One region of the Bacillus sp. XB1 genome, then DNA from elsewhere that is predicted to be linked to it. Evidence: riboswitches for the same ligand, from Rfam matches in the RefSeq annotation. Region 1 holds a riboswitch; each other region holds the start of a gene.
The links. Region 1 has a riboswitch for thiamine pyrophosphate ahead of ACK1U5_RS24680 (MTH1187 family thiamine-binding protein). Riboswitches for the same ligand answer to the same signal wherever they lie in the genome.
Positions count from the first base shown of each region.

Region 1 (7,398 bases):
AACGATGTTAGCACATAGAGGCGTTGTTAATCTGTACACTTGGATGAAAAAGCAATATGAATTGACAGAAGAGGATGTATTTGCTCAATTTCCTTCCTTTAGTTTCGATGCTTCTGTATGGGAGTCATTTGCTTCTTTATTCTGCGGAGGAAACTTGTATGTACTATTAGAGGAAGAGCGATTGTCTGTAGAGGCATTTGCAAATGCAATCTATAAAGTGAAAGCAACTTCAATCTTGGCATTAGCAACAATTTTTGTTCGACAAGTAGCAACTTATTTAGCAGAAGAAGATATATATAAGCTAGCTTCCCTAAAAAGAATTGCGATTGGCGGTGAAATGTTGCCTGTAGAGGTTATTAAATTGTGGAGAGAAAGAATAGGTACAAATGTTGAAATTTATAATGTATACGGACCGACAGAATGTACTGTAGTGACGACAACCTATAAAATACCTAGTCAGTTAAATGGGGATGTTGCGAGTATTCCCATTGGTAAACCATGTGCTAATTATCAAGTTATGATTTTGGATGAGAATATGAATCTTTGTCCAATTGGTGTACCTGGTGAATTATATATAGATTCAGTAGGCTTAGCAAAAGGGTATTTTAATAAGCCTAATAAAACAATTGAAGCTTTTATTCCGAACCCTTTTAATCCTATAGTTAATATATACAAAACAGGTGATATCGTTAAGTTGCTAGAGGATGGAAATATAGAGTTTTTACATCGGAAAGATGATCAAGTAAAAATTAGAGGACATCGTATTGAACTAGGAGAAATCCAAAGTAAAATTTCTCAAAATCATAATATAAAAGAAAATGCTGTTTTTGCTAAGAAGAGTAAGGAAGGTAGCCAATATTTAATCGCGTTCTATACAACTTTAAATAAAAAAGAAATACCAGAATTAGTTTATCAGTTACAAGAGCAATTACCAGATTATATGGTGCCATCTAAACTAATTTATATTAATGAATTACCACTTACACCTAATAAAAAGATTGATGTTAAGAAGTTAGCTCAGTTAGAAGAAAAGTATGAACCGGTTCGGCTACAAGAATATGTTGCACCTTCTAATAAAGCAGAAAAACAAATCGCGAACGCCTGGGCGGAAGTATTAGGAATTTCAAAAGTTGGAGTGCATGATGATTTCTTTACAATTGGTGGACATTCATTAAAAGTATTACGAGTCTTAACATTGTTAAAAGAAGATTTCTCACATTTAACAATTCAAGATTTCTTTAAAGAAAGAACGATATATGGATTAGCTCGAATTGAGCGAGAAGTAAAAGTAGAGAAAGAAGAAGTATTTCGTGAATATAAAGTGATTCACGAACCAGATACTATCACGTATGCAAACGTTTTGGAAGAAACCCAGATTTCAAATGTCTTTTTAACAGGAGCTACTGGTTATTTAGGATCACACATATTATATGAATTGTTGAGAGATACATCTGCTACTATTTATTGTTTAGTAAGACCAACCAAAGATGTGCAGCAAAGAATTATAGATACATTAACAGGCTACTTTAATGATATATGTGAAGAATGGTTACAGCGTATACAGGCCGTAGCTGGTGATCTGGGAGAAGAGTATCTTGGGATGAGCGAAGAAGAATTTATGTTCATCAGTTCTAAGATGGATACGATAATTCATTGCGGTGCAGATGTAAGACATTTTGGAGATGTAAAACAATTTGAAAATATAAATGTCCAAGGAACTAGCCGTATGCTAGCATTAGCGGAGAAAGGTGCTACATTCCATTTTATTTCTACAATTGGTATCCCGTTAGAATTAGCGGTAGATCAATGGGATACATACATGAAAACTGGTGATTTTAATTACAGTGTAGACTTAGAGAATGTATATTCAAATAGTAAACTACAAGCGGAAAACATTGTTCGTGAAGCAATGAAAAATGGTTTGCGCGGAAATATTTATCGTGCAGGTAATTTAGCATGTCATTCAGAAACAGGTTCGTTCCAACAAAATATTGAAGGAAACGCATTTTATCGTCTTATTAAAACAATGCTATTAATTGGGAAAGCACCAAATGTGAAGTGGAAAGTTGATTTCACACCAATTGATTTTGCTAGTAAATCAATTGTATCGTATTTACAAGATGCGCAAATTGTAGGAGAGACGTTACATATTTGTCATCCACATCAAATTGAGTTTGAACAATTTATACAGCTAATTGGAGAGTGTGGATACAATCTTGAAATGGTTCCACTTTCAGAATATGTAAATACCGGACTTGCATTAGCGAAGGGAAATGAAGTAATAGCAGAGTTAATTGCTTCTCAAGTTGCAGGAGATGGAGCACAGCAATCTGAAATTGTAATGGGTACACGTAGAACGAATGAATGGATTAAGAAAAAAGAATTGATAGTACCAGCAATTAATAAAGAATTTATACAGCAGTTATTAGCTCATGGTGAAAAAGTTGGTTATTTTCCAAAAATAATGAAATGATTATGCATGCTTTTGTTTGTTCAATAAAATAAATCATGCTACAATGAAAACGAATTAAGGACCGGGGAGCCAATTGGCTGAGAGGATGTAAGTAAACATCGACCCTCAACCTGATCTGGATAATGCCAGCGTAGGGAGTTACTTAAAGTGATGTAGCATATGTTATTCTGTAATAACTTGCATACAAGGCTTTCCTACGCAGTAGGAAAGCCTTTTCTTATTTTTGAAATTTAATTTTATAAGGGGGATTTTATTATGTCACAACAAGTTACAATGTCATTTTCAGTAGTACCACAAGCGAAAACGAAAGATGTATATTCTGTTGTCGATAAAGCAATTGAAGTTGTGCAACAATCGGGAGTTCGTTATGAAGTAGGGGCAATGGAAACAACTTTGGAAGGAGAATTAGATGTACTTCTTGATGTCGTTAAACGTGCGCAACAAGCTTGCGTCGATGCTGGAGCAGAAGAAGTGATTACTTCTATTAAAATCCATTATCGTCCAAGCACTGGTGTAACGATAGATGAAAAGGTTTGGAAGTACCGTGATGAATATGCAAAACCAGAAGCAATCTAAACTTATTACAACTATTTGGCTTATCCTTCTCATTGCGATATGGGAAGGATCTGTTTCATTATTTAAAATCGAACCGTGGATTTTACCAAAGCCTTCTGCCATTGTTCAAGAATTAATTGGGATGAAAGATTTACTATTACCAAATACGATGCAAACACTGCAGGAAGTTATAATTGGACTATTCTTTGCAATTTTATTGGGGACGAGCATCGCAATTATTATGGATGTTATACCGTTATTTCGTATTTTAATAAATCCATTGCTCGTTATTTCGCAAACAATTCCAATTGTTGTACTTGCACCGCTATTTATTATTTGGTTTGGATATGGGATGTTGCCGAAAGTAATGGTCGTAATACTCGTTTGTTTCTTCCCAATTGCGCTTAGTATTTTAGAAGGTTTTCAAACAGTAGATAAAAATATGCTGAAACTGTTACAAACAATGAAGGCGACGAAATGGCAAGTTTACCAGAAGGTAAAATTTCCAGCAGTGCTCCCATACTTTTTCTCAGGTTTAAAAATTGCAGTTACATATAGCGTAATGGGGGCAATTATCGGAGAATGGCTCGGTGCAAGTGAAGGATTAGGCGTTATGCTTACGAGGGCTACAAAATCCTTTTTGACTGCCCGAGTATTTGGTGTTGCAGCAATCATCGTTATGGTGACATTATGCCTGTATTTTATCGTAGAGTTTATGGCAAGAATAACAGCACCATGGATATATAGAAAGGACGGCAGAAAATGAAAAAAGGTTTGAAAGTTATGTTAGCTGCCTTAGTAGCGGTAGGTGTGGCTGGATGTAATCCGGCGAAGAAAGAAGAAAGTGCAAGTAAAGATCAAAAAGTAAAAGTAGTATTAGATTGGTTTCCAAATACGAATCATACTGGCTTGTATGTAGCGAAAACGAAAGATTATTACAAAAAGCAAGGATTAGATGTAGAAATTATTCAACCAGGTGACAATGTAACAGCAGAGCAAATGATAGCATCAGGAAAAGCAGACTTCGCAATAAGTGCACAAGAAAATGTAACGTTAGCTCGTGTAGAAGGAATTCCTGTTGTATCTGTAGGAGCGATTATTCAGCATAACACTTCAGCGTTTGCATCGCTTAAGAAAGACAATATGACGTCACCGAAAGATTTTGAAGGTAAACGTTACGGCGGCTGGGGAGGACCAGCAGAAGAAGCGACATTAAAGACGATTATGGATAAACATCAAGCTGATTTTAATAAAGTTGAAAAAATCATCTTAGGACAAACAGATTTCTTTAAATCAATTGGCCGTGATGCAGATTTCGAATGGATTTATTACGGTTGGGATGGTATTGAAGCGAAGCGTCAAGGAAAAGAGTTAAATACGATTATGGTGAAGGACTTAGATCCAGCGCTTGATTTCTATAGTCCTGTTATTATTACGAGTGAAAAACATACGAAGCAAGATAAAGACTTTGTGAAAAAGTTTATGAGTGCAACGACAGAAGGTTATAATTTTGCAATTAAGGAACCGAAAGAGGCTGCTGATATTTTAATTAAAGCTGTTCCAGATGTGAATAAAGATTTAGTTCAAGAAAGCCAAAAATGGTTAAGTACGAAGTATCAAGATGATGCTAAAGCATGGGGAGTACAGAAGGAAGAAATTTGGACGAATTACATGAATTTCTTATATGACAACAAAGTTATTAAAAAGAAAATCGATGTAAAAGATGCTTTTACAAATGAATTCCTTCCAAGTGAAAAATGAGCGGATTACAAATAAAAAATATAGTGAAATCTTTCGACGGAAAGAATGTATTAGAGAATATTAGTGCCTCTATACAAGAGGGAGAGTTTGTTTCCTTTGTAGGACCGAGTGGTTGCGGGAAAAGCACATTATTAAACATGATTGCAAATGTTGAAAAACCAACAAGCGGGAACGTAACGTATAACGATAAGCAAGTACAAGAGCAAGATGTTGTTAGTTATATGCCACAACAAGATTTATTACTACCGTGGCGATCAGCTTTGCAAAATATCGTTCTTCCGTTAGAAATTGAAGGAAAGCCGAAAAAACAAAGGCTGACAGAAGGAATGGAAGCATTAAAGCAGTTCGAACTAGATGAATATGCAAACCATTATCCAGATGAATTGTCTGGTGGTATGCGTCAAAGAATTAGTTTTCTGCGCACATATTTATGTGAAAAGCCAATTATGCTGCTTGATGAGCCTTTTGGTAAATTAGATGCATTTACAAAAATGGAAGTACATAGCTGGCTTTTAAACTCTTGGCATCAAGAGAAGCAAACAATCGTTATGGTTACACATGACTTAGATGAGGCAATCTTGCTTTCAGATCGCGTATTTATTTTATCTCAAAGACCAGCGTCAATAGTTGGCGAGGTACAAGTGAAATTACCTAGGCCGAGAACGATGGATATGTTAACATCACTCGAATTAAAAAAGGATAAAGAAGAGATTTTAAGTGTGTTAGCTCCTTATATGAAAAAATAGAAAAAGCTGATGTTTTAATTTTAGACGAACGGACTAATCATTTGGATGTAGAAACTAAGATGGCTTTACAGGAAGCGTTACAACAATACAAAGGAACGGTTTTAATTGTCTCACATGAACCTTCTTTCTATGAATCGTAGATAACAAAATTATGAAATATAGAAGAATGGAATACTCAACAATATGAATAAAGAAAAGGCATTAGCTTTTATGAGCTAATGCCTTTTCTTTGTGATTAACATGATTTTCGAGAACTCTTACATGAGAATTGTATGAAGAAGCACTCTTATGGTGCGCTTATAAGCGTGCTTTTTCTTTTGTTATATTTATAATACGAAAGCCTTTCCCTAACAGGTGACTATCTTTCTTTATATATATAGATAGTTCAAAATGGAATAAAAATAATTCCTTTATGTAAAGGATAATATGGATATTATAGGAAGACAATAGAAATTAAAGGAAATTCATGTAAAATTCAAATGAACTTCATATAAACTTCATATTAGAAATTAAATATAATTATAATAGGTTATTGTGATATTTTTGATTTTTCATAAAATTAAAAGTTTGAATTTAGAAGGTATTGCTCAAACCTAAATTCAAACTTTATTGAAGTAATTAATGGATATTACGTCTAGTTTTCGCTAATGACGGCATTTAAAAGTTCGGCAGGATTACCTGTTCCTGCACCGCCAATTGTAATAGATCCACCAGGAGGAATTTCACCATTCCATCCTGCGTTCGTAATTACATAATGATTATTTGTTTTACTACTAATTTTAGAATCCCAAACTTGTGTTAAATTGCCGCTATAATCAAATTCTAATTTCCAATTTTTAATAGGAGTCGTTCCATTATTTTTGATTATAATCGAGAAGTTATAACCGCTGCCCCAATTCGAAGTGACTGAAAATGTAGCAGTACCATTTCCATCAGGAGGTGTCGTATTAGCTTCATCCGTTTTGACAGTAAGAGCGGTAGGTTGTGATTTATTTCCAGCAGCATCTTTGGCAATTACCGAAAATTTGTATTCCGTATTAGGTTTTAAGTTTTTAATTGTAATGCTATTTGTTGTTGTACTCCATTTCTCTTCTCCAGCAGTAATTTCATATTCCGTAACTCCTACGTTATCAGTAGATACAGTCCAGTTTAATTGAACTGAGTTTGAATTTTTATTCGTAACTACAATGTTTTTAACATTCGTTGGTGGCTCAGTATCTTTTTGACTAATAGGTCCACCAAGTAATTCTTTTACTAGCGTATCAAGTAATTTTGGACCACTGCAACTATATTTTGGACTTGTACGGCAATCTCCGCTTAGTTCCCAAAACATTGCTCCACTTAAACCTTTCGTCTTTATATAGTCTGTTTTGTATTTCATAGATTCATTGTCATCGTAGCTAATAAATGTGCCTGTAGTTGCATTATATAAGTAAGGTACTTTAGCTGTGTCATTCCAGTAGCGTACAAAACCATTTTTATTAACGTAATTGGCTGCTAAATCACCGTAATCATACACACCTGTGTCACCGGTAGAGTAATCATCCCAAGTACCTTTAGAAGCAAGTTTCCCATCACTACCTGGTTTGCAAGGTTGATATTGTCCGTTATTTTCTTTGCCACAACTTTTCCAACCACGTCCGTAAAAGGGTACGCCTAATACTAGTTTATCGACTGGAACACCTTCATTTGTATAAACATTTATAGCACCATCTACGTAAAAATTCGTATTTGCTGCTGGGTCATTTGGATCCTTATATAGAGCTGCATTATGATTAGAAGTAGCTTCCCATCCGCCGTGGAAATCATATGTCATAATATTAATCCAATCGAGTATTTGAGAAATTTTCTTTAGTTCTGTAT
Region 1 is NZ_JBNRIL010000005.1:117,576-124,973, forward strand. It holds gene ACK1U5_RS24675 (non-ribosomal peptide synthetase family protein) at 1-2,473, shown strand, start outside; TPP riboswitch at 2,526-2,627, shown strand; gene ACK1U5_RS24680 (MTH1187 family thiamine-binding protein) at 2,729-3,049, shown strand; gene ACK1U5_RS24685 (ABC transporter permease) at 3,021-3,794, shown strand; gene ACK1U5_RS24690 (ABC transporter substrate-binding protein) at 3,791-4,789, shown strand; gene ACK1U5_RS24695 (ABC transporter ATP-binding protein) at 4,786-5,535, shown strand; gene ACK1U5_RS24700 (glycosyl hydrolase family 18 protein) at 6,170-7,398, opposite strand, start outside.

Region 2 (7,398 bases), on a different contig from region 1:
AAAATTGGCGGTGCTTCCATAACAATATTAGCAACTATTGTTATGGCAGTTATATTAGAAAGCTTCGGCTTCTTCCATTGGTCCGCAGCGAAACTGGCAAATCTAGCGAAAGGTTCCGGACGCCGTCTATACTGGTATATTCAATTATTATGTTTTCTTATGACTCTTTTATTTAATAACGACGGTAGTATTTTAATTACAACTCCCATTTTAATTCTTCTTCTAAAAAACCTTCAATTAAAACCACATCAACAAATTCCTTATTTATTAAGCGGAGCTTTAATCGCTACGGCATCTAGTGCACCAATTGGTGTAAGTAATATCGTAAATTTAATCGCATTAAACATCGTCCATATGACTCTTTATATGCATACCGCTATGATGTTTGTACCTGCAACATTAGGCTTATTATTTATGTCATGGCTCATGTATACAGTTTTGAAGAAAAAACTTCCGAAAAAATTACCTGTTTCTTCATATGATATTGAAGAAATTTTCTTCACGAAAAACTTCCATCCACTAAAAGGAAATAATTCTGTCGATACGAAACAAAAACGGACAAGATTCATGTTAAAAGTATTAGGTTTCGTCTTCCTGATGCGCTGTCTTCTATTCGTTGCATCCTTCTTATCCATCCCAATTGAAATCGTTGCAGTACTTGGTTCACTCGTTCTTCTCATTTGGAGATGGTACTACTTACGAACAAATCCTGTCGACATTTTGAAAAAGACACCGTGGCACATTTTAATTTTCGCTTTCTCTATGTACGTCATTATTTACGGACTCCACAACGCAGGATTAACAGCTGCACTTGTACAATGGCTCGAGCCAATTGTGAATCAGCATCTACTCTATGCTAGCTTTGCAATGGGCGGACTTGTATCCATCCTCTCTAACGTCTTCAATAACCATCCTGCCCTTATGATTGGTACAATCACATTAACAGAAATGGGACTAGATCCAGTCACATTAAAAACTATCTATCTTGCAAACATCATTGGTAGTGACATCGGTTCACTATTACTACCAATTGGTACGCTAGCTTCACTCATTTGGATGTATATTCTGAAACAAAACAAAATTAAAGTAAAATGGAAAGACTATTTAAGTGTATCCCTTATCGTTATCCCGCTCACAACAGTCGTCACACTATTCCTCTTATTCTACTGGGTACATCTCTTCTTCGCCTTATAAACAACAGAAGCCCCATTTGCTACCGTCTTAGCAAATGGGGCTTCTTCTATAATAAAGTTAGGTACTACAGTGTGATCAATCAAGTAAAGAGGTGTAACATGTTATTGATATAAATGACTACCAGCTTCTTTAAATTCTTCTGCTTTCTCTTTCATTCCTTTTTCAATTGCTTCTGTCGTTTCTAAATCATTTTCTTTTGCATATTCACGAATATCATGTGAAATTCTCATACTACAAAACTTCGGTCCACACATTGAACAGAAGTGAGCTGTCTTTGCCCCTTCTGCAGGCAACGTTTCATCATGATATTCCATCGCACGTTCAGGATCTAAAGATAAATTAAATTGATCGCGCCAACGGAATTCGAAGCGTGCTTTTGAAAGTGCATCATCACGCTGATGAGCCGTTTTATGTCCTTTCGCAAGATCAGCCGCATGCGCTGCAATTTTGTACGTAATAACACCCGTGCGTACATCATCTTTGTTTGGCAAACCTAAATGTTCTTTCGGCGTTACATAACAAAGCATCGCTGTTCCAAACCAGCCAATCATCGCAGCTCCAATTGCAGATGTAATATGGTCATAACCTGGTGCAATATCTGTCGTTAGTGGCCCAAGTGTGTAAAACGGCGCGCCCTGACAAATATCAAGCTCTTTCTCCATATTCTCTTTAATTAAGTGCATCGGTACGTGTCCAGGTCCTTCAATCATAACTTGCACATCATGTTTCCAAGCAATTTTGGTTAATTCACCAAGTGTTTCAAGCTCAGAAAACTGTGCTTCGTCATTGGCATCTGCAATAGACCCTGGACGTAATCCATCTCCAAGAGAGAACGAAACATCATACTGCTTCATAATTTCACAAATCTCTTCAAAGTGAGTATATAGGAAGTTTTCTTTATGATGGAATAAACACCACTGCGCCATAATCGAACCACCGCGCGAAACGATACCTGTCGTACGCTTTGCCGTGATTGGAATATAACGAAGCAATACACCAGCGTGAATCGTAAAGTAATCAACGCCTTGCTCCGCCTGCTCAATTAACGTATCACGATATACTTCCCACGTTAAATCTTCTGCAATTCCGTTTACTTTTTCCAGCGCTTGATAGATCGGTACAGTTCCAACTGGTACAGGCGCGTTACGAATAATCCACTCCCGCGTCGTATGAATATTTTTACCTGTAGATAAATCCATAATCGTATCTGCACCCCAGCGCGTTGCCCATGTCATCTTCTCTACTTCTTCTGCAATCGAAGAAGATACAGCTGAGTTTCCGATATTGGCGTTTACCTTCACATGGAAATTACGCCCGATGATCATCGGTTCAGCTTCTGGATGATTAATATTCGCTGGTAAAATAGCGCGACCTTCTGCGATTTCCTTACGAACAAACTCCGGCTCTACCCCTTCACGAATCGCAACGTATTCCATCTCAGACGTAATAATGCCATTACGTGCATAGTGCATTTGCGTAACGTTTGCACCTTGCTTTGCTCTAAGCGGCTGGCGATCCATTTGCGGGAAAACAGGTGTATGCTTCGAAGCTACTTTCACACCGTCATCCTCTGGTTTCACTTCACGCCCTTCGTATGCTTCTACATCACCACGCCCCATAATCCAAGAGTGGCGCGGCGTTGGAATTCCTTTTTCCAACTCGACCTTATACGCAGGATCTGTATAAGGACCGCTCGTATCATACACACGGATTGGTGGATTTGGAACGCCATTCGTTTCGCTTTGTTCAATCTCACGCATCGGCACTTTCATACCTTCTCGTGGTCCATCCACATATACTTTCTTACTCCCTGGTAAACTCGACTTCAATTCAATTTGCTCAGCTGAAACAGATTGTTTCATAAATTTTGTTGCCCCCCTGTTCGTGACAAGGACAAGATATGGCCAGCGCATGCCAAAATAAAAAGAGCCAGGTCCATAAAAAAATAAGGACCTGGCTCATAAAGACATCATTATGTAAAGCCGTTAACTTCCCTACGCTGGTACGAGCCAGATCAGGTCCAAAGGGTTAAGAAGTTCACGCGCTTCTCTCTCAGCCTACGCATACGTTAGGCACCCCTAGTTTATCACTGATTTAATTTTCAATACTTTCCCATCATACACGATAATCTGAAAAATGAAAAGTTTATTTCTTTTGCACTTTACGGAATCATCCACGTTAAATAATACGCCTGCACATACGTCATAATACCAACAATAATTACGAAGAATAAGCTATGCTTCACTGTAAAACGGAACAAATCCGATTCTTTTCCAGCAAGACCAACCGCCGCACAAGCGATCGCAATCGACTGCGGGGAAATCATTTTCCCTGTTACACCGCCTGTTGTATTTGCTGCAACAAGAAGCACTTCAGATACGCCGACTTGCTGCGCTGTAATGGCTTGTAAATTTGAGAACAGTGCATTCGCAGACGTATCAGACCCTGTTAGGAATACGCCAATCCAGCCTAAGAATGGTGAGAAGAACGGGAATAGTCCGCCAGTTCCGGCTAATGCTAACGCTAACGTAGAAGATAGACCAGAATAGTTTGCAATAAATGCAAACCCTAGTACAAATCCGATAGATAGAATTGGCATTTTTAATTCGCTTAACGTTTCTTTAAATGTCACTGCTGCATCTTTTACATTCATTTTCAAAATAAACATGGAAATGATACAAGCAATTAAAATCGCTGTTCCAGTTGCCGATAATACATCAAACTTCAGAATTGCCTCGTAAGGCGTTGGTTTATTTACAATTGGCTCTGCTTTCATTACTAAATTATGCAGACCTGGAATTTCAAACTTAAACACAAGACTTTCTAAAGCCCCTCCTGGAGCGAATAATGCCTTAAAGAAACTTTGGCTCCAAATGACTACCATAACCGTTAATACGATAAATGGGGACCATGCCTTCACTACTTTTCCAAACGTTAATTTTGGCATCGATGCTACTGTCGTTGTTGCTGCTACTTCACTATTTGCTTGTCCAGATTGATAAGTTTCTTTCGGCTGCCAAACTTTTAAGAACAGCGCTAAACTAATTAAACTTACAAGTGCCGATGTAATATCCGGAAGTTCCGGTCCTAAAAATGTCGCTGTAATGAACTGCGTAATCGCAAATGAACTACCCGCTACAAGTAACGCAGGCCACGTTTGTCTTATCCCTTTAAATCCATCCATTAAAAATACGATAAAGAATGGAACAAATAATGATAGGAACGGTAATTGATGCCCAGCCATTTGTCCAATTTTATGTGGATCAATACCTGTTACTTGTCCAGCAACTGTAATCGGAATTCCCATCGCTCCGAACGCCACTGGTGCAGTATTTGCAATCAAACAAAGACCTGCTGCGTATAAAGGATTTAACCCAAGACCCGCAAGAAGCGCTGCTGTAATCGCTACTGGTGCCCCAAATCCTGCCGCTCCTTCTAAAAATGCTCCAAATGAAAATCCAATTAAAATAACGAGTAGACGATGATCGTTCGTAATCGATAATACCGATGCACGAATCACATCAAATTGACCTGTTTTCACAGAAATTTTATATAAAAATACGGACATAATGATAATCCAAGCAATTGGCCATAACCCGTACAAAAAACCGTACCCGGTTGCTGCCATTGCCATCGCGAACGGCATTTTATAAGCGAATAACGCTACTAAAACTGTAAGTACAACTGTAATAAATCCTGCCACATACCCCTTCATGCGGAAAACTGCTAAAGCTAAGAAAAAAAAGATAATCGGAATAAGTGCGACCGCTGCCGAAATCCAAATGTTTCCGAATGGATCATAAACTTGTGTCCATGTGTTCATTGTTCTCTCCCCCTAAAGAATCCCCTTTTAAATAGAATAACCTCATCAATATACTATCAGGTCATCATACCTTTAAGCCTAAAATAAAAAAACGTTTAAGAAAACGTTTTCAACAACTTTCATTTATACTGTACCATAACAATTTCTATTAAAAAAGATTTTTTTGAAAATTTTATTATTTAACAGAAAATCTTACAAAATCGTCACGTTCTTGTAATGTTCATCGATAGGAAGTTTGCCAAAATTATTGCATAATAATAGTATAACAACAGAAATTATTCATGAGGTGATATATATGAACGGAAATAAAATATTAGCTGCGTTATCATACTTTAGTGTACTATTTGCCCCTATCTTATTCCCTATTATCGTTTGGATTGTGGGAGACGCTGAAACAAAACCACATGCAAAACGTGCTCTATGGACACACATCATTCCAAGTATCGCTACATTCATTGGCGTAACTATTCTAGGAATTATGGGCCTTGGATCTGATCAACCAGATGTAACACTTGGAATTGGATCAATGATTGTCTTAGCTATTTGCGGAATCATCAGCTTATACTACTTCATCTGGAACATTGTAAAAGGAATTAAAGTGCTGAAAGCTTAATTTTAAACAAATGTTTGTTTAAAAAGGGCCCCTTGCAATTTGCAAGGGGCCCTTTTCCTAATTCGTTCACTTTATCTTCTGCGTTTCTTCTTTTTTCTCATCATTTTCTTTCGGCGCGTATTCACTTTATCCGCTATAATGTGGAGCGTACTTGCCACAACAATTCCCATTAAGAACGTTACAATTTCAACCTCATGCTTCTTCGCAATTTCTATTAAATTACCATCCAGTGCGATTACATTTAATAGTAATAAAAATGGAGAAAAGACGATTAACATGTACGCAATACGAATTACATCACCAAGTATAATCGTATGTGTAAAGAAAGATCGATGCGGCATTACTTTCTTATAAGGATACCAAAATATACGTAAGAAACCCCATTTGTTATAAGCATTACTGTACGTATCTAAATCTGGTGTTAAAAATGAAGTACCTACTAAAAAACCAATCGCAAAAGTTAATAAAAAATCAAAATTTGTTAATCCATACGAAAAGAGCAAAAACAAAACAACCGGAAGGGATATTAAGTTTATTTTCGTATGCGTTCTTCCTGATGGCATAATGCACTTCCTCGCTTACGTTCGTCCTGTCACCTTATGACAGGTTTCACCTATTGACCTAATTTCTGATCGATAAATGTTGTGTCTATATCCGAACCAAACCATTCTGCCAACTTCACTCGTGCCTTATCTTTCACATCTTCATTGACGTATAACGACACCTGTATTAGTGCGGCCGTTAACGCCCCCAAATCATCCGTATAGCCAATTCCAGCAATGAAATCTGGAATCGCATCAATCGGTGCAATAAAATAAGCGAGTGCTCCAATTACAATAATTTTCACTCGTTTTGGAACATCGGGTCTTTGCAAAACGTAAAACAGTAATAAACTTGCATAAATGACCGATTGCCCTGCTTGCTTTGCAACATGTTTTACTTTCTTCCAAAACGCTTCAACTGAAAATTTTTGTTTCATGTAAAAAGCCTCCCTATTTTTAAAAAGAAATAAGCTACAATATGTTATCAGTAAAAGTTCATGGAAATTACACAAAACCTATCAATGAACTTTTATTGTAACAAACAAACCAAAAAAGAACAAGTGTTCGTTAATTTTCACACTATTTCCTTCATATAATAGATTTCTAGATAACCCTTACCCATCTTCATTTCTTATTTCTCAACAAAGAAAATTTTCACTTCCACTTAACATTCTGCTCTACCTTTGTTATATTTTCTAGTTGACGGACATATAAACGAATGTTAAAGTTTTCTCTGGTAGTGACAAATCTTATACAAAAAATGTAAAATGTTATAGTGTTTCTCAGAAATGAATTTTGTTGTATAATACAGAAATGACGTTATGCTTATGAGCAACAAAAGAAACCAAAAGGGTATGCATAGTTATAGTCGTATATGGGTGAATATAGAACCTTTAATTATGGCCAAGAAAACTATGTATTTTTTATTTTAACATTTTTCGCTCCAAAATCGACCAAGCCTGATAGAGAAAGGGTGGAAATGAATGAAAGAAACCTTGAAATCACAATTTCAAAATGTGCGTTTCACTGTATTCGTAGCTTTAGCCTTATGGCTGAAAACTTACCTTATTACACGCACAAGCTTTGATTTAAAACTTGAATCTTTCATGCAAGAATTCATTTTATTCCTTAGCCCATTAGCAGCATCATTACTGCTTGTTGGTCTTGCATTATTTGCAAAAGGGAAAAAACGTAACTATATAGCACTTGGAATTAATTTTGTCTTA
Region 2 is NZ_JBNRIL010000003.1:87,085-94,482, forward strand. It holds gene ACK1U5_RS21680 (arsenic transporter) at 1-1,194, shown strand, start outside; gene thiC (phosphomethylpyrimidine synthase ThiC) at 1,296-3,056, opposite strand; TPP riboswitch at 3,169-3,284, opposite strand; gene lldP (L-lactate permease) at 3,356-5,017, opposite strand; gene ACK1U5_RS21695 (DUF4870 domain-containing protein) at 5,313-5,630, shown strand; gene ACK1U5_RS21700 (metal-binding protein) at 5,702-6,193, opposite strand; gene ACK1U5_RS21705 (YkvA family protein) at 6,244-6,609, opposite strand; gene ACK1U5_RS21710 (LTA synthase family protein) at 7,156-7,398, shown strand, end outside.
Region 2: linked by a shared signal. The riboswitch ahead of thiC (phosphomethylpyrimidine synthase ThiC) and the one ahead of ACK1U5_RS24680 (MTH1187 family thiamine-binding protein) in region 1 are both predicted to bind thiamine pyrophosphate.

Region 3 (7,398 bases), on a different contig from region 1:
TTAAATCTCTTAATCGTTTGAATACAGACATCTAAATTCCTCCTATGATATACCTCATATTTCAAATTCACTACTTGGAAAACTGAAAAATCTCCCTTTACAGTAAAGAATATTCATTTTTACAGCCTATGTGTTTATTATAACAAAACTAATATGTCCTTACATGTTATTTCCAAAATACATCCATTATAATATGACATTCTATATACAATATTGTATTTCTAACATATTCTCATTATCCCTCTTTGAAATTAACTTACTTTTATGCAATTTCACTAAATTACATAAGTGTAATGTTACTGTAAGCTAACTCGATAGTTGCATTCTAATATTTCTTATACACTAATACCAGAAGCAACAAACAAGCTTCTTCACTTGTAAGCAATAATACAAAAATTGTATTTAATATAAAACATATAAAAGGAGAAATCATCATGAAAAAATTAGTAGGAATCGGATTAGCAGCAGCAATTTCACTTGGAGCATTATCAGGTTGTTCTTTATTAGGAGAGAAAGCGAACGGTTTTGTACTGTACGGCTCAGAAGAACAAGTTCAGCAAATTACAGATAAAAACAAAAAAGAAGTGAAAGAAAAAGACTTCTATAAAATGAAAATGACAACATTAGATGGTAAAAAAGTTCTTGTAATGGATAAGAAAACTGGTGAGGAACTAGTGAAAAAAGAGTTACTTAGCAAAGTTGATGAAAAAGACAACACGAAACCACTTGATAAATTACCAACTGTAACAACAGAACAAGGTGTATTATTTGCAAAAGAAAAAGTAGAAAATGCTACACTTGATGGAGCGAAATTAAAATATGAAGGCAACACAATTATCGGAAGTGGCCGTGCATATACAGATATGTATGCGATTGTCGATGACGCAACTTACAACAATGTAAAAGGTGATGAAAAATCTGTAGGTGTATTAAAATTTGATAAAGACCCAAGTAAAGAATTCCCTGGTTACAACGGCGTCGAAGCTTCTCAACTTGTAAAAATTAAAAAGTAAAACAAAAAAGCTTTGCGAAATTCGCAAAGCTTTTTTCTATTTATTATGAGCAACTTGTTCCATATCTGGACTACAATTTTTCGACTGACATGACTTATTTAAAGAACATGCTGCGCATTTTCCTTTTTTACTTCTCTTTACAAAATTAACTAACGTGTATGCTGCATAACCAAAAATGATAGCTCCAATTATAATATTGACCATCATTATACATCTCCTTTTAGAATCCTAGTAAAGATCCAACTTGGTATATAATAAGCGTTAATACATAAGCAACAACAAGCGGGTAAACGACTGAGAAAATCGTCCATTTCGCTGATCCTGTTTCACGTTTAATAACAGCCACCGTCGCTAAACATGGAACGTATAATAAAATAAAGAACATAAATGCATAAGCTGATAATGCTGTATAATGTGCTCCCATTACGTTTCCAAGCACATCTTCTTTAACTGCATAAATAATTGCCATTGTTGAAACGACAACTTCCTTCGCTAAAAATCCTGTTAAAAGGGATGCTGCAGCTTGCCACGTTCCGAAGCCGAGCGGTGCAAATAGTGGTGCGATAAATCCACCAATCATCGCTAAGTAACTGTCTCCCATATCAACACCAAATCCTGATGGACCTGCATAGTTTAATAACCAAATGATAACTGAACCACCGAAGATGAATGTACCAGCTTTACGAACAAATCCTTTTCCTTTCTCCCACGTGCTCAGCCATAACGTTTTTGCTTGTGGCACACGATAAGGAGGTAATTCAATTACGAAAATAGACTTTTCCGCTTTCAAAATCGTAAGAGACATAATTTTTGTAACTAATAACGCAAGAACAATCCCTGCAACATATAAAGAAAATACAACAGTCGCCTGACTATGCGGGAAGAATACGCCCGCAAATAATGCATATACAGGTAATCGTGCTGAACAAGACATAAATGGTGTTACTAAAATGGTAAGTAAACGTTCTTTCTCCTGTTCAATCGTTCTCGCAGCCATAATACCTGGAACGTTACATCCAAAACCGATAATCATCGGAATAAAAGCTTTTCCGTTTAAGCCGAAAAACTCCATAATTCTATCCATAACAACTGCAATTCGCGCCATATACCCTGAGTCTTCTAATAATGAAATGAAAAAGAATAGTGCAAAGATTTGTGGTACGAATACTAATACAGCACCAACACCGGCAATAATACCTTCTGTAACGAGTGCTTGAATAAAATGAGAAGCTCCAATACTTGTAAGTCCAGCCGTCACCCAATCCGTAAGCTGGCCACCAAAAAACTCATCTAACATATCAGATAAAGGTGTACCAATCCACGTAAACGTAACCTGAAAAATAAAAAACATAACTGCTAAAAAGATTGGAAGTCCTAAAATTTTATGTGTAATTAATCTATCAATTTTTTCTGAAAAAGGAATTTTTCCTTCTTTCTCATGCTTCATAACATTTGTTTTTAACTTTTCAATATACGCTTCACGAGTTTTGTAAATGTGCTCTTCTAACGTACAATCAAGTTTTCCTTCTAAGCGAGATCGAATGGCTATGAGTTCCTTATAAATTGGTAATGCTTTCATTTCTTTTTCTACTACTTCGTTATTGCTTAAAAATTGAAGTGCTAACCATCTCGGATGCTCGTAATTCACTGTCTCTAAAAGAGCAATTACTTCTCCAATTCCTTCATCCATTTGTACACCATATGAAATAAGGAATGGCTTTTTCTCTTTTTTGTCATTTTCTTTAAGAGTCGTAAGCAGTTCTTCACAGCCTTTTCCACTCCTTGCAACAACAGGAACGACTGTTACACCTAATAGTTCTGATAATCGTTTTACATTAATGACAATTCCTCTTTGCTTCGCCACATCAACCATGTTTAAACCAATTGAGACTGGCTTACCAAATTCAAGTAACTGCAACGTTAAATGCATATTTCTTTCAAACTGCGAGGAATCTACGATATTTAACATATGATTAAATTCTTCTGTTAATAGAAAGTTTGTTACAACACCTTCATCACGTGAAACTGGATTTAAATCATAAACACCTGGTAAATCAATTAATGTTCCTTGTCTATCTTTTAATTTACCAACCTTCTTTTCTACTGTTACACCGCTCCAGTTTCCTACATACTCATAAGAACCAGTAAGTGCATTAAATAATGATGTCTTCCCTGTATTCGGATTCCCTAGCAAAGCTACCTTATTCACGCTAATTCCACCTTTATCATTTTCGCGTCACAATGACGAATACTAATTAACTGTCCACGACACTCCAATGTACAAGGACCTTTAAACATCGCTTTCTGTTTCAGGCGAAGTTCGCTTCCTTCAGCAAGACCGAAAGCAGCTAGTCTACGCTTTAATAGCTGATCTAAAGACTGAATACTTTTTACTAACACTTTCTCTCCAATTTTAATATCTACTAAGCTCATAACCTTCCCCCTCAGAAGAGAATGATAATTATTTTCAAAAAAATTATACCACACCCAATTTCTCTTGTACTATACCCTTTTGCTTCATATTTATTAACATTTCGCTACAATTCTATTTCAATTATTGTCATACTGTATTCGTTTGCCATTCTCATCCATTTCGCTTACAATAAACAATAGCAAATAAAGAATCTCGTTATCACTGGGGGAGCCATGCCGCTGAGAGGGAACACTTCGTTCCGACCCTTCGAACCTGTTAGTTAATGCTAACGCAGGGATTGTGCAAACGTCCGAAATACATACCTCATTTTTATTTACGTATTTCGTATCCTCCTATGATATCTATTCTTTTTTGTACAACTTGGATTTAGGGGGAGACAACATGCGTAACACCAATTTACAAGCGATGATCGAATCTGCTATTCTTGCAGCCTTCGCCATGATTATCGATATTTTACCATTATCACTTAAACTTCCAACAGGCGGTTCTATCTCATTCGCTATGATTCCTATTTTTATTATTGCTTACCGCTGGGGCTTTAAATCAGCTTTCTTAGGTGGTTTAGTTTGGGGACTATTACAAATAGTCGTGGGGGATGCTTATATTTTAACACCTGTTCAAGCATTCATTGAGTACTTCATTGCCTTTGCTTTTATCGGATTTGCTGGCTTATTCTATCGTCCAATTCAAAAAGCACTTTTAACGTCTAATGAAAATAGTGAAGAACATTCAAGTTTAGGTAGTCGCAATGAAAAACCTTCAGCAAAACAAAACCATGGTAAGAAAATCCTTGTTTACATTATCCTTGCTACATTTGTCGGTAGCTTTGCTCGCTATTTCTGTCACTTTATTGCCGGTATTATTTTCTGGGGACAATATGCGCCGAAGGGTCAATCAGCTGTGTTATATTCATTAATCGTAAATGGAAGTACAATGCTTGGTTCTTTTATTTTATGTACAGTTTTACTTATATTTTTATTCCTCACTTCCCCACGCTTATTCAAAAGCATCAGTGCTTATCAAATGAATACACAAAAAAAGGGCGCTTAATGAGCGCTCTTTTTTCATATCGTAATATTAATTAAAAATACAATAAATGCGCAAAAGAAAATAAATACCATTATACTTAGCCAATTGCTATGCACGGTTCATCGACTCCTTACATAACCTCATTTTCTAACCAGATTATATCGCTTAAAAATAAAGATTAAGTAAAGATAATATGAAAATAAATTAAAAAAAGCGTAGCATGCATTATCTACGCTTTTTTCGGTAAGTAAAAGTAAAATAATACACCGTCTTCTGTATTTTTCACTCCATATTCAGCATCGTGTAATTCTAAAATATTTTTAGAAATAGCAAGCCCAAGTCCCGTCCCACCTTGTGAACGCTGACGAGCTGTATCCACGCGATAAAAACGATCCCAAATTTTATCTAATTGTTCTTCTTCAATGTGAGTACCTTTATTTTCAATACAAACTTTTATACGATCCTTCTCATCTATTGCAGAAATAATAATATCTTCTTTATTTGGTGTATAACGTATGGCATTCGTAATGAAGTTAACGATGACTTGTTCAATCCGGCCTTGATTTGCAATCACTTCAAATGAATGTATATTTTTATGAACATGAAGTTCTTTTTTCTCTATTTCCACAGATAGATGTTCACATATATCTTCAATTACTGTATCAATATAAAACGAAGACTTTTTCATTTTATATGTACCAGATTCAAATTTAGCTAGCTCAAGCATATCCAAAATTAAAGTATCCATTTTGTCTACTTCTCTCTCCATCGCTTGAAAATAATACTCTTTTTTATGCTCAGCTACCCCGTCTTTTAAAATGGAAATACAACTTTTCATAATACTTAGCGGTGTTTTTAATTCATGCGAAACACCAGAAATGAATTCTTTCCGTGTATTTTCTAACTTTCTTTCCTTTTCAATATCTTCTTCTAACTGTCCAATATGTGAATGGAGTTTATTTGATAGCACATTAATATTTTTCGATAAATCTCCAATTTCATCTTTTGAAATAATCGGTATTTTTTCTGTAAAATCTAATTGTGCTATTTTCTTCGTCGTATCATTTATTTTTAATAACGGTTTGGCAATTTGTTTTGAGTAATAGAACGAAGCTAAAAAAATAAGAACAACTACAAATGCAATGATATAGATGTAATAATCTTGCACCATTTGTACAGCTTCATCTACGGGCTGTAAAGAAGCCATCGCATAAATATATGTTACTGATCCGTCTTTTTCTATTGGCTTGATTAATAATTTATATTTAATATCATTTTTTTCATAGTCCATTGTTTGTGTTGTATATTGTATGGGCTTGCTCTCTTTTAATAATAAATTAGTTTGAAATTCTTTTATGCTATCTAAGAAGATGCCATTTTTATAAATTGGATTCACAGGACCTTTTACATCTGGTAACTGTACTTTTGTAACACGTCCTCCTATGTAAACGCCTAATTCCTGAGCAGCTTGCTCCTGAACAGCTGGTTTCTTTTCCTTAACAAGTTGTTCCTCAACTGCTCTCTTTTTCTCCTCATTTAATTTGCTCATTTTCTCATTAAATGCTTTTTCTAACGGTTTATTAGATCCACTTAAATTCTGCTTAGATAAAGAAAAAGAGAATGGAATAAAACTATCTTCTTTTCTCACTCCAGAAAAATAAATTTCTTGCCCTAAAAACTGCTCTGATAATTTATTATCAATTTCCTCTATATTGACGAGATTACCTAAGGGAATTTTAAATATTTGTTGTCCAAAGCTCTTTTGTTGCCTACGATCTATCGTTACTTCAAAATAAAAATCATCTGCATGTTTTAAATTCCCGTTCTTATCTAATGTCGTAATCCACGTATTATTTTCTCTTAAAAAGTCTTGCTCTAGTTTCTGAATTTCTTCTGCATTTCCTGCATAATTCAAATAATTCTTCTCAAAAGAATTTAAATTCACTTTAATATCTTCCACTTTTCGATTCGCATAATATTGTTTAAAAAATATCGTTTGTCCAATAAATATCGTCGCTAAAATCAACATACATAATGCTGTTGTAAGAGTAAATAATTTTAGTACAATTCCTTTCTTCATACATTCCCCTCAAATTTATAACCAGTTCGTACTACAGTTGTAATATACTTTGCTTTCTCTCCTAATTTATTTCTTAAATTACGAATATGGCTATTCACCGTTCGATCATCGCCAGCAAATTCATATCCCCAAATTCTTGAAATGAGTTGCTCTCGCGTTAAAACGATTCCTTGATTTTTCATGAAATACACCAATATTTCAAACTCCGTATGCGTTAAACTAACATCTGCCTCATCAACAGTAACAGTACGCGACGGAAAATGGACATGGATGCCATGAATCGATAACGTATCATCTTCGTTCTCTAAAGGTTTCTTCGATGCTTTTCTACTTTCTAATAATCGTTTCGCTCTTGCTAATAAAATTGGAGGACTATACGGCTTCGTCACATAGTCATCTGCTCCAAATTCAAAACCAAGTAACGTATCGTCTTCATCTACACGCGCCGTCAGCATAATAATAGGCACCTCGGACGTCTTCCTAATCCTTCGGCAAACAGACCATCCATCGAGTTCTGGCAACATGATATCTAAAATAACTAAATCAACCTCTTCTTCTTCAAATACAACTAAAGCCTCTTTCCCGTCCCTCGCTTCAAACACTACATATTGTTCACTTAAAAAATAATCTTTTAATATTTCACGTAATATGTCTTCATCTTCAACAATTAAAATGTTTTTTGACATAACTTATATATCCCCCTCTCGCTTTCAGAAACTATAATTTCACTTTGAATAACTGCCAGTTAACTTCGCCTCGATAATATATCTATCTGGTGCATCCCCTATATAATCAAATGGGTAACAAGTTGTCAGTGTTAATATCGGTTCTTCTTTTTTTAT
Region 3 is NZ_JBNRIL010000002.1:60,895-68,292, reverse strand. It holds gene ACK1U5_RS15555 (PspA/IM30 family protein) at 1-31, opposite strand, end outside; gene ACK1U5_RS15550 (lipoprotein BA_5634 family protein) at 435-1,013, shown strand; gene ACK1U5_RS15545 (FeoB-associated Cys-rich membrane protein) at 1,050-1,220, opposite strand; gene feoB (ferrous iron transport protein B) at 1,234-3,222, opposite strand; gene ACK1U5_RS15535 (FeoA family protein) at 3,219-3,446, opposite strand; TPP riboswitch at 3,641-3,742, shown strand; gene thiT (energy-coupled thiamine transporter ThiT) at 3,829-4,497, shown strand; gene ACK1U5_RS15525 (sensor histidine kinase) at 4,706-6,556, opposite strand; gene ACK1U5_RS15520 (response regulator transcription factor) at 6,553-7,242, opposite strand; gene ACK1U5_RS15515 (class D sortase) at 7,282-7,398, opposite strand, start outside.
Region 3: linked by a shared signal. The riboswitch ahead of thiT (energy-coupled thiamine transporter ThiT) and the one ahead of ACK1U5_RS24680 (MTH1187 family thiamine-binding protein) in region 1 are both predicted to bind thiamine pyrophosphate.